2 regions of the Brevibacillus sp. NL20B1 genome follow, and region 2 is predicted to be linked to the other one. Evidence: riboswitches for the same ligand, from Rfam matches in the RefSeq annotation. Region 2 holds a riboswitch; the other holds the start of a gene.
The links. Region 2 has a riboswitch for lysine ahead of KDN35_RS15830 (amino acid permease). Riboswitches for the same ligand answer to the same signal wherever they lie in the genome.
Positions count from the first base shown of each region.

Region 1 (5,102 bases), on a different contig from region 2:
CCTTGGGATTGGCACGCCGCACCGCATCGAGGCATTTGACAACTCCAACATTCAGGGCACGACACCGGTGTCAGCGATGGTGGTCTTTACCGATGGCCGGCCGGACAAGAAAGAGTACCGCAAATTCAAGATCAAAAGCGTCGAGGGGCCGGACGACTACGGGGCGATGCGGGAAGTGATTCGCCGCCGCTACACCCGCCTGCTGAAGGAAAGCCAGCCGCTGCCCGATCTCATCGTCATCGACGGCGGCAAGGGGCAGATCAGCGCGGCGATGGACGTGCTGGAAAACGAGCTGGGTCTCTACATCCCCGTCTGCGGCCTGGCCAAGGACGAAAAGCACCGGACCGCGCAGTTGCTCTACGGCGATCCGCCGGAGCCGGTGGAGCTTCGCCGGGACAGCTACGAGTTTTACCTGCTGCAGCGAATTCAGGACGAGGTGCACCGTTTTGCCATCACATTTCACCGGCAGGCGCGCAGCAAGACGATGCTATCGTCACGGCTGGACGAGATTCCCGGTGTTGGCGAAAAGCGGCGCAAGCTGTTGTTCCAGCATTTTGGCTCGCTGAAAAAAATGCGTGAAGCGACCGTGGAAGACTTCCGGCAGATCGGCATCGGCGACAAGCTGGCCCGAGAGATCCTGCGCCACCTGCGACAACAGGCGGACGGGGATGCAAACGGAGCATCCGGCGAAACAGACAAAAAGGCTGACGCCTGACGAGTGCGGGCATCAGCCTTTTTTACGTGTGTCATCCAAGAGCCCGCGTCACGGCTTCCTCCGCGTGGATGCGTGTGGAGTCAAACAGCGGCACAAGCATATCCTCCGGTTTGATCAGCAGAGTGATTTCCGTGCAGCCGAGGATGACGCCCTCCGCTCCGCGGCGAACGAGGCCGTCCATTACCCGCAGGTACTCCTGCTTGGACTTTGGCAATACGTTTCCCAGGCACAACTCTTCAAAAATAATGCGGTTGACGATGGCGCGGTCAGGCTCGTCCGGCACCAGCACTTCTACTCCGTATCGGCGCATCCGTTCGCGGTAGAAGGGAAATTCCATGGTGTAACGGGTGCCCAGCAGGCCAACGCGCCGAATTCCGCGCTGAACAATCCGCTCTGCCGTGGCGTCGACGATGTGCAGCAGGGGAATTGTCACCGCTTGTTCAATCGCCTCCGCGTTGTTGTGCATGGTGTTGGTGCAGAGCACGATGAAGTCGGCTCCCGCCCGTTCCAGCGCCTTTGCCGCATGTGCAAGCGCTGCACCGGCGTCGTCCCAGCGCCCCTCACGCTGAAACGCCTCGATCTGTGCAAAGTCGACGCTGTACATGATGCAGCAGGCGGAGTGCAGGCCGCCCAGGCGCTCTTTGACGAGCTGGTTGATCAACCGATAGTATTCGAGCGACGATTCCCAACTCATTCCTCCAATCAGGCCGATCGTCTTCATTCACATACCCCCAACATGAAATCTATGAAATTGAGAAATAATATACAATTTTCGGTATCATCTGGCAATAAGGGCTATGACAGAAGTTACGGCTCGTACAGGCACGGACTTTACCATGATGCTGCAAACTTTAATGAAATTTCTGATTGAACCGCCTTCGTACACGTGGTATAATCCCATACAAACAGCATAACAAGCCTCACTTCCCGTTAGGAGTGAGGTAGAGGCGCGAAAACCATGAGTACCTCCCTGAGATCGGGCATCTGTGACGGGTACGGGAAAGGGGAATTCGCCGAAGTACGGAGAAAGGCCCGCTTCCTCCGTGCTGGGTCTGCGTTGAATAAGCGCAGGACTGTCATCCGTGCAATTCCCGTTGCCGGATGGAGAGCTATCTCACGATGTCGGTTGAGAATGGAACAGGGGATGTTCTGTCATGCTCAACTGTTCACGTGGCCAAGGGAAGGAGGAACCGGTATGTCGAACTGGCAGGCAGTGACAGGTGTATCCTCGTCGCTGCCTTTTTTGCAAGAGTGAGAAATAATAATAGTGAAACGAAGATGGCCTGAGAAGATGGCCTGATGAAAGAAGAATCCAAAGAGATATGTGAACATGTTGAATAGGAAAAGGGAGAGAAGCCGCATGGGGTTGATCGTGCATAAATACGGAGGCACCTCCGTAGGTACCATTGAACGGATTATGAAAGTAGCGGACCGGATTATTCAATATAAGGAAGCTGGACACGACATGGTCGTCGTCGTGTCGGCAATGGGCAAGTCCACAGACGTGCTGGTGGATATGGCCAAACAGATTTCCCCCTACCCGTCGGAGCGGGAGATGGACATGCTGCTGGCGACTGGCGAGCAGGTGTCGATTGCGCTGTTGGCGATGGCGCTGCACCAAAAGGGGTATGACGCCATTTCCCTGACGGGCTGGCAGGCGGGAGTGACGACCGAGTCGATCCACGGCAAGGCCCGGATCACCCATATTGAGACGGAACGAATCCGAAGGGAACTGGCGCGCGGCCGGGTCGTCATCGTGGCTGGATTTCAGGGCGTCAGCGAAGCAGGCGAGATCACCACGCTGGGCCGCGGCGGTTCGGACACGTCCGCGGTGGCGCTGGCAGCCAGTCTCAACGCGGACAAATGCGAAATTTTCACAGATGTGGCCGGCGTCTACACTGCCGACCCGCGTGTGGTTCCGACGGCGAGCAAACTGGACAGCATCTCGTATGATGAAATGCTCGAACTGGCCAACCTGGGGGCGGGCGTGCTGCATCCGCGCTCGGTGGAGGCAGCCAAGACCCACAAGGTCCGGCTGGTCGTCCGCTCCAGCTTTACGACAGAAGAAGGCACGTACGTAGAGGAGGGTGCGCATATGGAAACAGGAAGAGTAGTTAGCGGCGTCGCCCACGACGAAGACGTCGCAAAGGTGACGGTTGTGGGGATGCCTGCACGCGTAGGCACGCTGTCCCGGCTGTTCAACACGCTGGCGGATCACCAGGTAAACGTGGATATCATCATCCAAAGCTCGTACGACGCGGCCGTGACCAACATTTCCTTCACGGTGGCAGGAAGCGACTTGAAAAAGACGCTCGATACGCTGAACGCCCACCGCGAGCAGCTCGGTTTTGAAAAAGTGGAATGCGAAGAGGGCTTGTCCAAGGTCTCGATTGTCGGAGCCGGCATGGTGAACAATCCGGGCGTGGCCGCCGAGATGTTCCGCGTGCTGGCCGAGCAGGAGATCACGATCAAAATGGTTTCCACGTCTGACATCAAGGTGTCCTGCGTCATCCCGGCGGAACACACCGAGCGGGCCGTGCGCTGCCTGCACACCGCATACGGCCTCGACGTGGCGGAAACAGCTGTCGTACACGGAGTATGACCCGCTGACAGCCCAATACGGAACACACATGCTGTCCCCCTTTTTTCGCCGCGGAAAAAGGGGGATTTTCTTCTGGTGGGATGTTTGCGGGAAATCGCGTGGCAGCGGCAGCGCGATGCCTCGCCTCCCCGCTCCTGCCCGGTCGGCTCACTTTCGTCCCGGCCAGACCTTACCAGTGAACGGTAATCAGGACGCTGCCCGTCTCCTCCGTCTCCATCCGGGTTTTCATCTCCCGCTGCTTCCAACGGCCGACAGCACCGGCGATGATCCCGCACTCCAGAGAGAGGGAACGGTTGATGCGTTCGGGCGACATGTAGCGATAGATGGTATGGGTCAGCCGATAACGAATCTGCCGCTCCCCGTCTTCCAACAGGTCCAGTTTGCCCAGCCCCAGACGGATAAAGGGAAACACCAGACCGTTGGCGGAGCGGATGGGAATCTGCCTCCCCATTTCCTTTCCCAGCCAGTGGAGAATGGGCGGTTCGCTTTCGCCCAAAAGCGAGCGGGTGAGGTGCTCGCGCAGTAAGTGATAGCCCAGATAGGGCATGTGGATGCGCTCAATATCTGCGATGATGCGGGAAGGCAGCAAGGCTTCCAGTTGATCCGGTTCTTTCACGTCACGACCCTCCTTCCCGGCTGCAGGCCGCGCGAGGCTTGTCCCCTGTCGGACCTTCCTGCGGCCGCCAGGTCTATTACAGCCGGTTTGCTCTACCTGTTTGGTAACAGATTATGAGAGAGCGGCCGAATCTATGACAGATTCATAGAAAAATCGGACGATTAATACGTGTAATCCAACAATGGAATTAGTCTATTCACTGTCTTGACGCTCTCTGTAGACAGGAGTACAATTGGTTGTGGTTCAACGTTTTGCCCAACTTTTTTCCGTTTTCCGACACAATTTGTCTGGCTGTGTAGCAGGGGGGCAGGCAGCTGCCGTCATGTCTAACCGGCTGGGCAATGGGTTAGGATAGTGGGGAAAAGATTAACCAAAGAACGCTACTTACAATTGAAAGGGGGACCATTGTATGGCAAAAGGCCATAGCTTTCTGAACCACAAGCTGCATTCTCTTCTCGGTTTGTTCCCAATCGGGCTGTTCCTCTTGTTCCACTTGACAGCGAACTATCAGGCAACCCGGGGACCGGAAGCTTTCAACCAGGTAGTAGGAATGATTGAAAACGTTCCATTCCTGCTCGCCGTGGAATTCATCTTCATCTACATTCCCATCCTGTTCCATGCTGTGTACGGGATCTACATTGCCTTCCAGGCGAAACACAATGTGGGCAGCTTCGGACATTTCCGCAACCACATGTTCCTCTGGCAGCGCCTTACGGGAATCATCACACTCATCTTTGTCGCTTGGCACGTGTACGAAACGCGCATTCAAAAAGCGCTGGGTGCCGAAGTGAACTTTGACATGATGACCAACATTCTCAGCAGTCCGCTGATGGTTGTCTTCTACACGATCGGGATTCTCAGCACCGTGTTTCACTTTTCCAACGGGCTCTGGTCGTTCCTCGTACACTGGGGCATCACCGTCGGTCCACGTTCCCAGCGTTTCGCCACTTATCTGACCATGGGCATTTTTGTAATCGTTTCGCTCATTGGCTTGCGGGCGATGTCTGCATTCATTCTGTAGGGATTGGGGGACTCATTCATGGCAAAAGGTAAACTGATCATTGTCGGCGGCGGCCTTGCCGGATTAATGGCTACGATCAAAGCAGCAGAAAAGGGCGTTCCCGTACAGTTGTTCTCCCTGGTTCCGGTAAAGCGTTCTCACTCTGTCT
Region 1 covers NZ_JAGTPT010000013.1:96,293-101,394, forward strand. The annotation lists gene uvrC (excinuclease ABC subunit UvrC) at 1-715, shown strand, start outside; gene KDN35_RS10975 (aspartate/glutamate racemase family protein) at 747-1,436, opposite strand; lysine riboswitch at 1,650-1,835, shown strand; gene KDN35_RS10980 (aspartate kinase) at 2,076-3,317, shown strand; gene KDN35_RS10985 (DUF2507 domain-containing protein) at 3,487-3,933, opposite strand; gene KDN35_RS10990 (succinate dehydrogenase cytochrome b558 subunit) at 4,343-4,954, shown strand; gene sdhA (succinate dehydrogenase flavoprotein subunit) at 4,973-5,102, shown strand, end outside.
Region 1: linked by a shared signal. The riboswitch ahead of KDN35_RS10980 (aspartate kinase) and the one ahead of KDN35_RS15830 (amino acid permease) in region 2 are both predicted to bind lysine.

Region 2 (5,102 bases):
GGCTGGCTGGCTGTACAGGGACGTGGGCGTGTCCACCTGCACCAGTTTGCCGCCCTGCATCACCGCCACGCGGTCGGCCATGCTCATCGCTTCTTCCTGGTCGTGCGTCACGAAAATCGTCGTGATCCCCACTTTCTGCTGGATGCGCCGAATCGTGACGCGCATGCTGTTGCGCAGCTTCTTGTCCAGGTTGGACAGAGGCTCATCCATCAGCAGGACGGCCGGCTCCATGATCAGCGCCCGGGCCAGCGCCACGCGCTGCTGCTGGCCGCCCGAAAGCTGTCCGGGCAGTCGGTCGGCGAGGTGGCCAAGCTCGACGAAGTCAAGGGCGTCACGCACCTTTTGTTCGATCTCCTTGTCCACTTTCCCCAGCTTGCGGTTGAGCATGTGGGCCAGCACGGACAGCTTCGTGCCCAGGCCGCCCTGGTAAAAGCGGCGCACCTGCAGGCTGTAGGCGACGTTTTCAAATACGCTGAGATGGGGAAACAGCGCGTAGCTTTGAAACACCATGCCGCAGTTCCGCTGGTTGGCGGGCACGTGGCTTACATCCCGCTCCCCGATGAAAATCTTTCCTGAGGTGGGGCTTTCAAAACCGGCCACACAGCGCATGGTCGTCGTTTTGCCGCAGCCGGATGGCCCTAGCAGAGCGAAGAATTCGCCTTCGCGAATCTCCAGATTGACGTCTTCCAAAGCGGTGATTCCGTTGAATTGCTTGTGCAAGTGCTCGATTCGAACCGACCCCATGCAAGAGCCTCCTTACTGGAATTTTTGCCGCCACTCGTTGCGCACCCGGTCGTAGTTGCTCACGACCCAGTCGATGTCCAGCTCCTGCGCGTGCGGGATGACTTTCTCCAGGGTAAGCGGCGTTTTCGACTCCACGTCTTTGGAGATCGGGATGTGGTACCAGTTGGCCAGCGTTTGCTGCCCTTCCTTGGACAGCAGGTAGTCGATCAGCGCCTTGCCGCCATCAGGATTCGGGCCGTCTTTTACGAGCGACACCGGGTTGACGATGACCGGCGTCTTGTCCGGCACGATGAAATCGATTTTCTCCCCCTTGGCCTTCATTTCGTACACCATGAAGTCAAAGGCGATCGCAATGTGCGCCTCCCCTTTGGCTACTGCTTTGGAAGGTGCGGAGCCGGAGTCGGGCATGGCGCTCATCTGTTCCACCAATTTTTTGAAGTAGTCCCAGCCCTGCTCTTCGCCGCGGGCCATCAGTTGACTCAGCACAGTGAGGGTGGCGGTGCCGGACGCGGCGGGGTTGGGCATCTGGATTTTGCCCTTCCATTTGGGGTCAAGCAGGTCGTCCCAGTTTTTCGGCGCCTCTTCCGGCTTCACCAGGTCGCTGTTGTAGGCAAAGCCGAGCACGAACACTTCCGCGCCGATCCACTTCCAGTCCTTGTCGCGGAGCTTGATGCCGTCCCGCACTTCCGGCCAATCCTTGATTGCTTCCGGCGTGTACGATGTGATGATGTCCTTGTCCTTGGCCGCTTCAAACGGCAGGAATCCTCCGCCGCCGTACCAGACGTCCGCCTGCGGGTTGTCTTTTTCCGCAATCATGCGGTTGACCAGCACGTTGGTCCCCGCGTACTGCACGTTGATGGAAGACCCTTTGAAAGCCTTTTCAAAATTGAGACCAATTTCTTTGGTCATATCCGGCGTCTCAGGGGAATACAGCGCGATCGGGCCCAGTTCTTTTGTTCCTCCCGATCCGTCTCCCGCCGGTGTGCTGCCGGACGAAGCCTCCTGGCCGGAGGAGCACCCTGCCAAGGCGACAGTGGAGAGCAAAACGGCTGTGGCTGCTACGTTCAACCATTTTTTCAACATGTGTCAGACCCCTCTTTCTGTGATTGTTGATCGAATAGTCAAACAGTTTCCGAGGAAAAAGAAAAACCCTCACGTAGATAAACACATCCCCCTTTGGGAGTGTGTTTACGGGTAAGGGTTTCTCCGTTTCTCCGCCTAACCGTATGGGAAAATATGCTATCCGATCAGTGTTTCTTCCAGTATAACCAGTTTCTTTTCTATCTGTCAACGAAAATGATCGAATTTTTCGGACAAGTCAGTCTAGAATGAAGGAAATTACTGGGTCCCAAACGTAAATAAATAGGTATGCGGAAAATAGTTTTGAGTGAAGGAGTCCTTCCCCCGCTTACCTTGCTTTTGTTGTGATGTTGGGGCAGCCGTTTTATTTCATCAGAAAGCTTGTAAAAAATGAATATCTCATGGCTGTTCTTATGCATGTTCTTCAATAAAAAATCATTTCAGCTAATCGCTTTGTATGCAAAACGACCTCTTACAGTTTTTAGTGCTTGATTTTGCCGCGATTTTCTATATACTTGAACCGTAACAAAACTTCACAGATTATCCTCATCACATGCGATGGGGATAGAGGTCGCGGCTTTTATATGATTCTGGCACGAGATCCAGAGAAGATCGATGACTCCAGAGGAGGGAAAAGCCGCCGAAGTCCGCTGTGCATTCTCTGGGCACACGGGCTGGGGCTGTACTCGAAAGGGGCAGAACTGTCACGTTTGCGAGCCGGGCAAACGTGATGTGCTATCTTCAACGAAGGCTTGGTGGGGATGTAACAGTACCGCCCTGTTCGTTGGGGCGGTATTTTTTATGTCCGACCTTCCTTCTGACTATCTTTGTAGAAAGGTCGTGCAAGCACTCATGGAATCCAATCAACTGCAGCGGGGCCTCAAGGCCCGACATCTGACCATGATCGCCATTGGCGGCTCCATCGGCACGGGGCTGTTTTTGGCGAGCGGCGGCTCCATCCACTCCGCCGGTCCGGGCGGCGCACTCGTCGCCTACGCGGCCATCAGCCTGATGGTCTACTTCCTGATGACCAGTTTGGGCGAGATGGCGGCGTTTCTCCCCGTCTCCGGTTCATTTTCCACCTACGCGACGAAGTTCGTCGATCCGTCCCTCGGCTTTGCGCTGGGGTGGAACTACTGGTACAACTGGGCCATCACCATCGCCGTCGAGCTGTCAGCCGGGGCCTTGATCATGAAATACTGGTTCCCCGACACGCCGTCCATCTTGTGGAGCGCCCTGTTCCTCGCGCTTATGTTTGGTCTGAATTATTTGTCTGTAAAAGGATACGGCGAATCGGAATACTGGTTTTCCCTCATCAAGGTAGCGACCGTAATCATCTTCATCGTCATCGGCCTGCTGATGATCTTGGGCATCATGGGCGGTGAAGCAGTCGGCTTCCGCAACTTTACCGTCGGCGATGCACCGTTCAACGGCGGCTTCATGGCGATGCTCGGCGTCTTCATGATCGCCGGCTTCTCCTTCCAGGGGACGGAGCTGGTCGGGATCGCTGCGGGTGAAAGCGAAAACCCTGCCAAAAACGTGCCGAAAGCGATCAAGCAGGTGTTTTGGCGCATCCTGCTGTTCTACATCCTGGCGATCTTCGTGATTGGGCTGTTGATCCCGTACGACAACCCCAACCTGGTCAACGGCGACATCGAGAACATCGCGATCAGCCCGTTTACGCTGGTGTTCCAAAAAGCCGGACTCGCCTTTGCCGCATCCGTCATGAACGCCGTCATCCTGACCTCCGTCCTGTCGGCGGGCAACTCCGGCATGTACGCCTCCACCCGCATGCTGTGGACGCTGGCCAAGGAAGGAAAGGCGCCCAAGCTGTTCAGCAAGGTAAACAAGCGGGGCGTTCCGGTTAATGCGCTGCTGCTGACTGCCAGCATCGGGATGTTTGCGTTTCTCGCCTCCCTGTTTGGCGACGGGACTGTCTACATCTGGCTGCTCAACGCCTCGGGGATGTCCGGGTTTATTGCCTGGCTGGGCATCGCAATCAGCCACTACCGCTTCCGCAAAGCGTTTGCAGCCCAAGGCCGCGATTTGAACGAACTGCCGTACCGGGCGAAGTGGTTCCCGTTTGGCCCGATTTTCGCATTCGTCGTCTGCTGTTTCGTCATCCTCGGCCAAAACTACACCGCCTTCACCGGGGAGACGATCGATTGGAACGGCATTCTCGTCTCGTACATCGGCCTGCCGCTGTTTTTGATCGTCTGGCTCGGCTACAAAGCCGTGAAAAAGACGAAAGTGGTGCCGCTGCGGGAAGTGGATCTCTCCACGGACGAATCTACAATATCCAACTAATCGGTATAGCAAAGGCCGGGGAACCCCCGGCCTTTCCTTTTTTACGACAGTCGCTGCACGAACCGCCCCATCCGTTCCAGCGCCTTCCCAAGCTGATCCAGGGAAGTGGCGTAGGAGCAGCGGATGTGGCCTCTGCCGCTGTCGCCAAACACATCACCCGGCACCACGGCCACCTTTTCCTCCATCAGCAGCCGCTCGGCAAACTCGCCGGCATCCAGCCCGGTGGACGCGATCGAAGGAAACGCGTAAAACGCCCCTTCCGGCTCGTGGCAGGACAGGCCGATCTCCTTGAATCCCTGCACGACGAAATTGCGCCGCTGCCGGTAGCTTTCCACCATCCTCTCCATGTCCGCCTGACCATGCCGCAGCGCCTCCAGAGCGGCCATCTGCGCCATGATCGGCGCGCACAGCATGGTGTACTGGTGAATCTTCAGCATGCCGCCGAGCAGATCTTCCGGCGCGCAGACGTAGCCGAGGCGCCAGCCCGTCATCGCGAACGCTTTGGAAAAACCTGAGATCAGGATCGTCCTCTCCTTCATCCCGGGCAGGGCGGCGATGCTCTCATGCCGCTGACCGTAACTCAGCTCCGCGTAAATCTCGTCGGAGATGACCAGCAGATCGTGCTTGACGAGGATCGGGATCAGCCGCTTCCACTCCTCCGCCGACATCGTGCTGCCGGTCGGGTTGTTCGGGTAGCAGAAGATGATCGCCTTGGTGCGCGGCGTGATGTGCGCCTCCAGCTCCTCAGGCGTTAATTTAAACGACTGCTCCGCGCGCGTGTGCAAAAACACCGGCACCCCGCCGGCCAGACGGATGACCGGTTCGTAGGAGACATAGCAGGGCTCGACGACCAATACCTCGTCGCCGGGATCGACGATGGCCCGCAGCGCGATGTCAATCGCTTCACTGGCACCGACTGTAATCATGATCTCTTTTTCCGGATGGTACGAGACGGCGAAGCGCTCCTCCAG
Region 2 covers NZ_JAGTPT010000025.1:53,096-58,197, reverse strand. The annotation lists gene KDN35_RS15840 (ABC transporter ATP-binding protein) at 1-744, opposite strand, end outside; gene KDN35_RS15835 (extracellular solute-binding protein) at 757-1,827, opposite strand; lysine riboswitch at 2,382-2,570, shown strand; gene KDN35_RS15830 (amino acid permease) at 2,677-4,131, shown strand; gene KDN35_RS15825 (aminotransferase) at 4,173-5,102, opposite strand, start outside.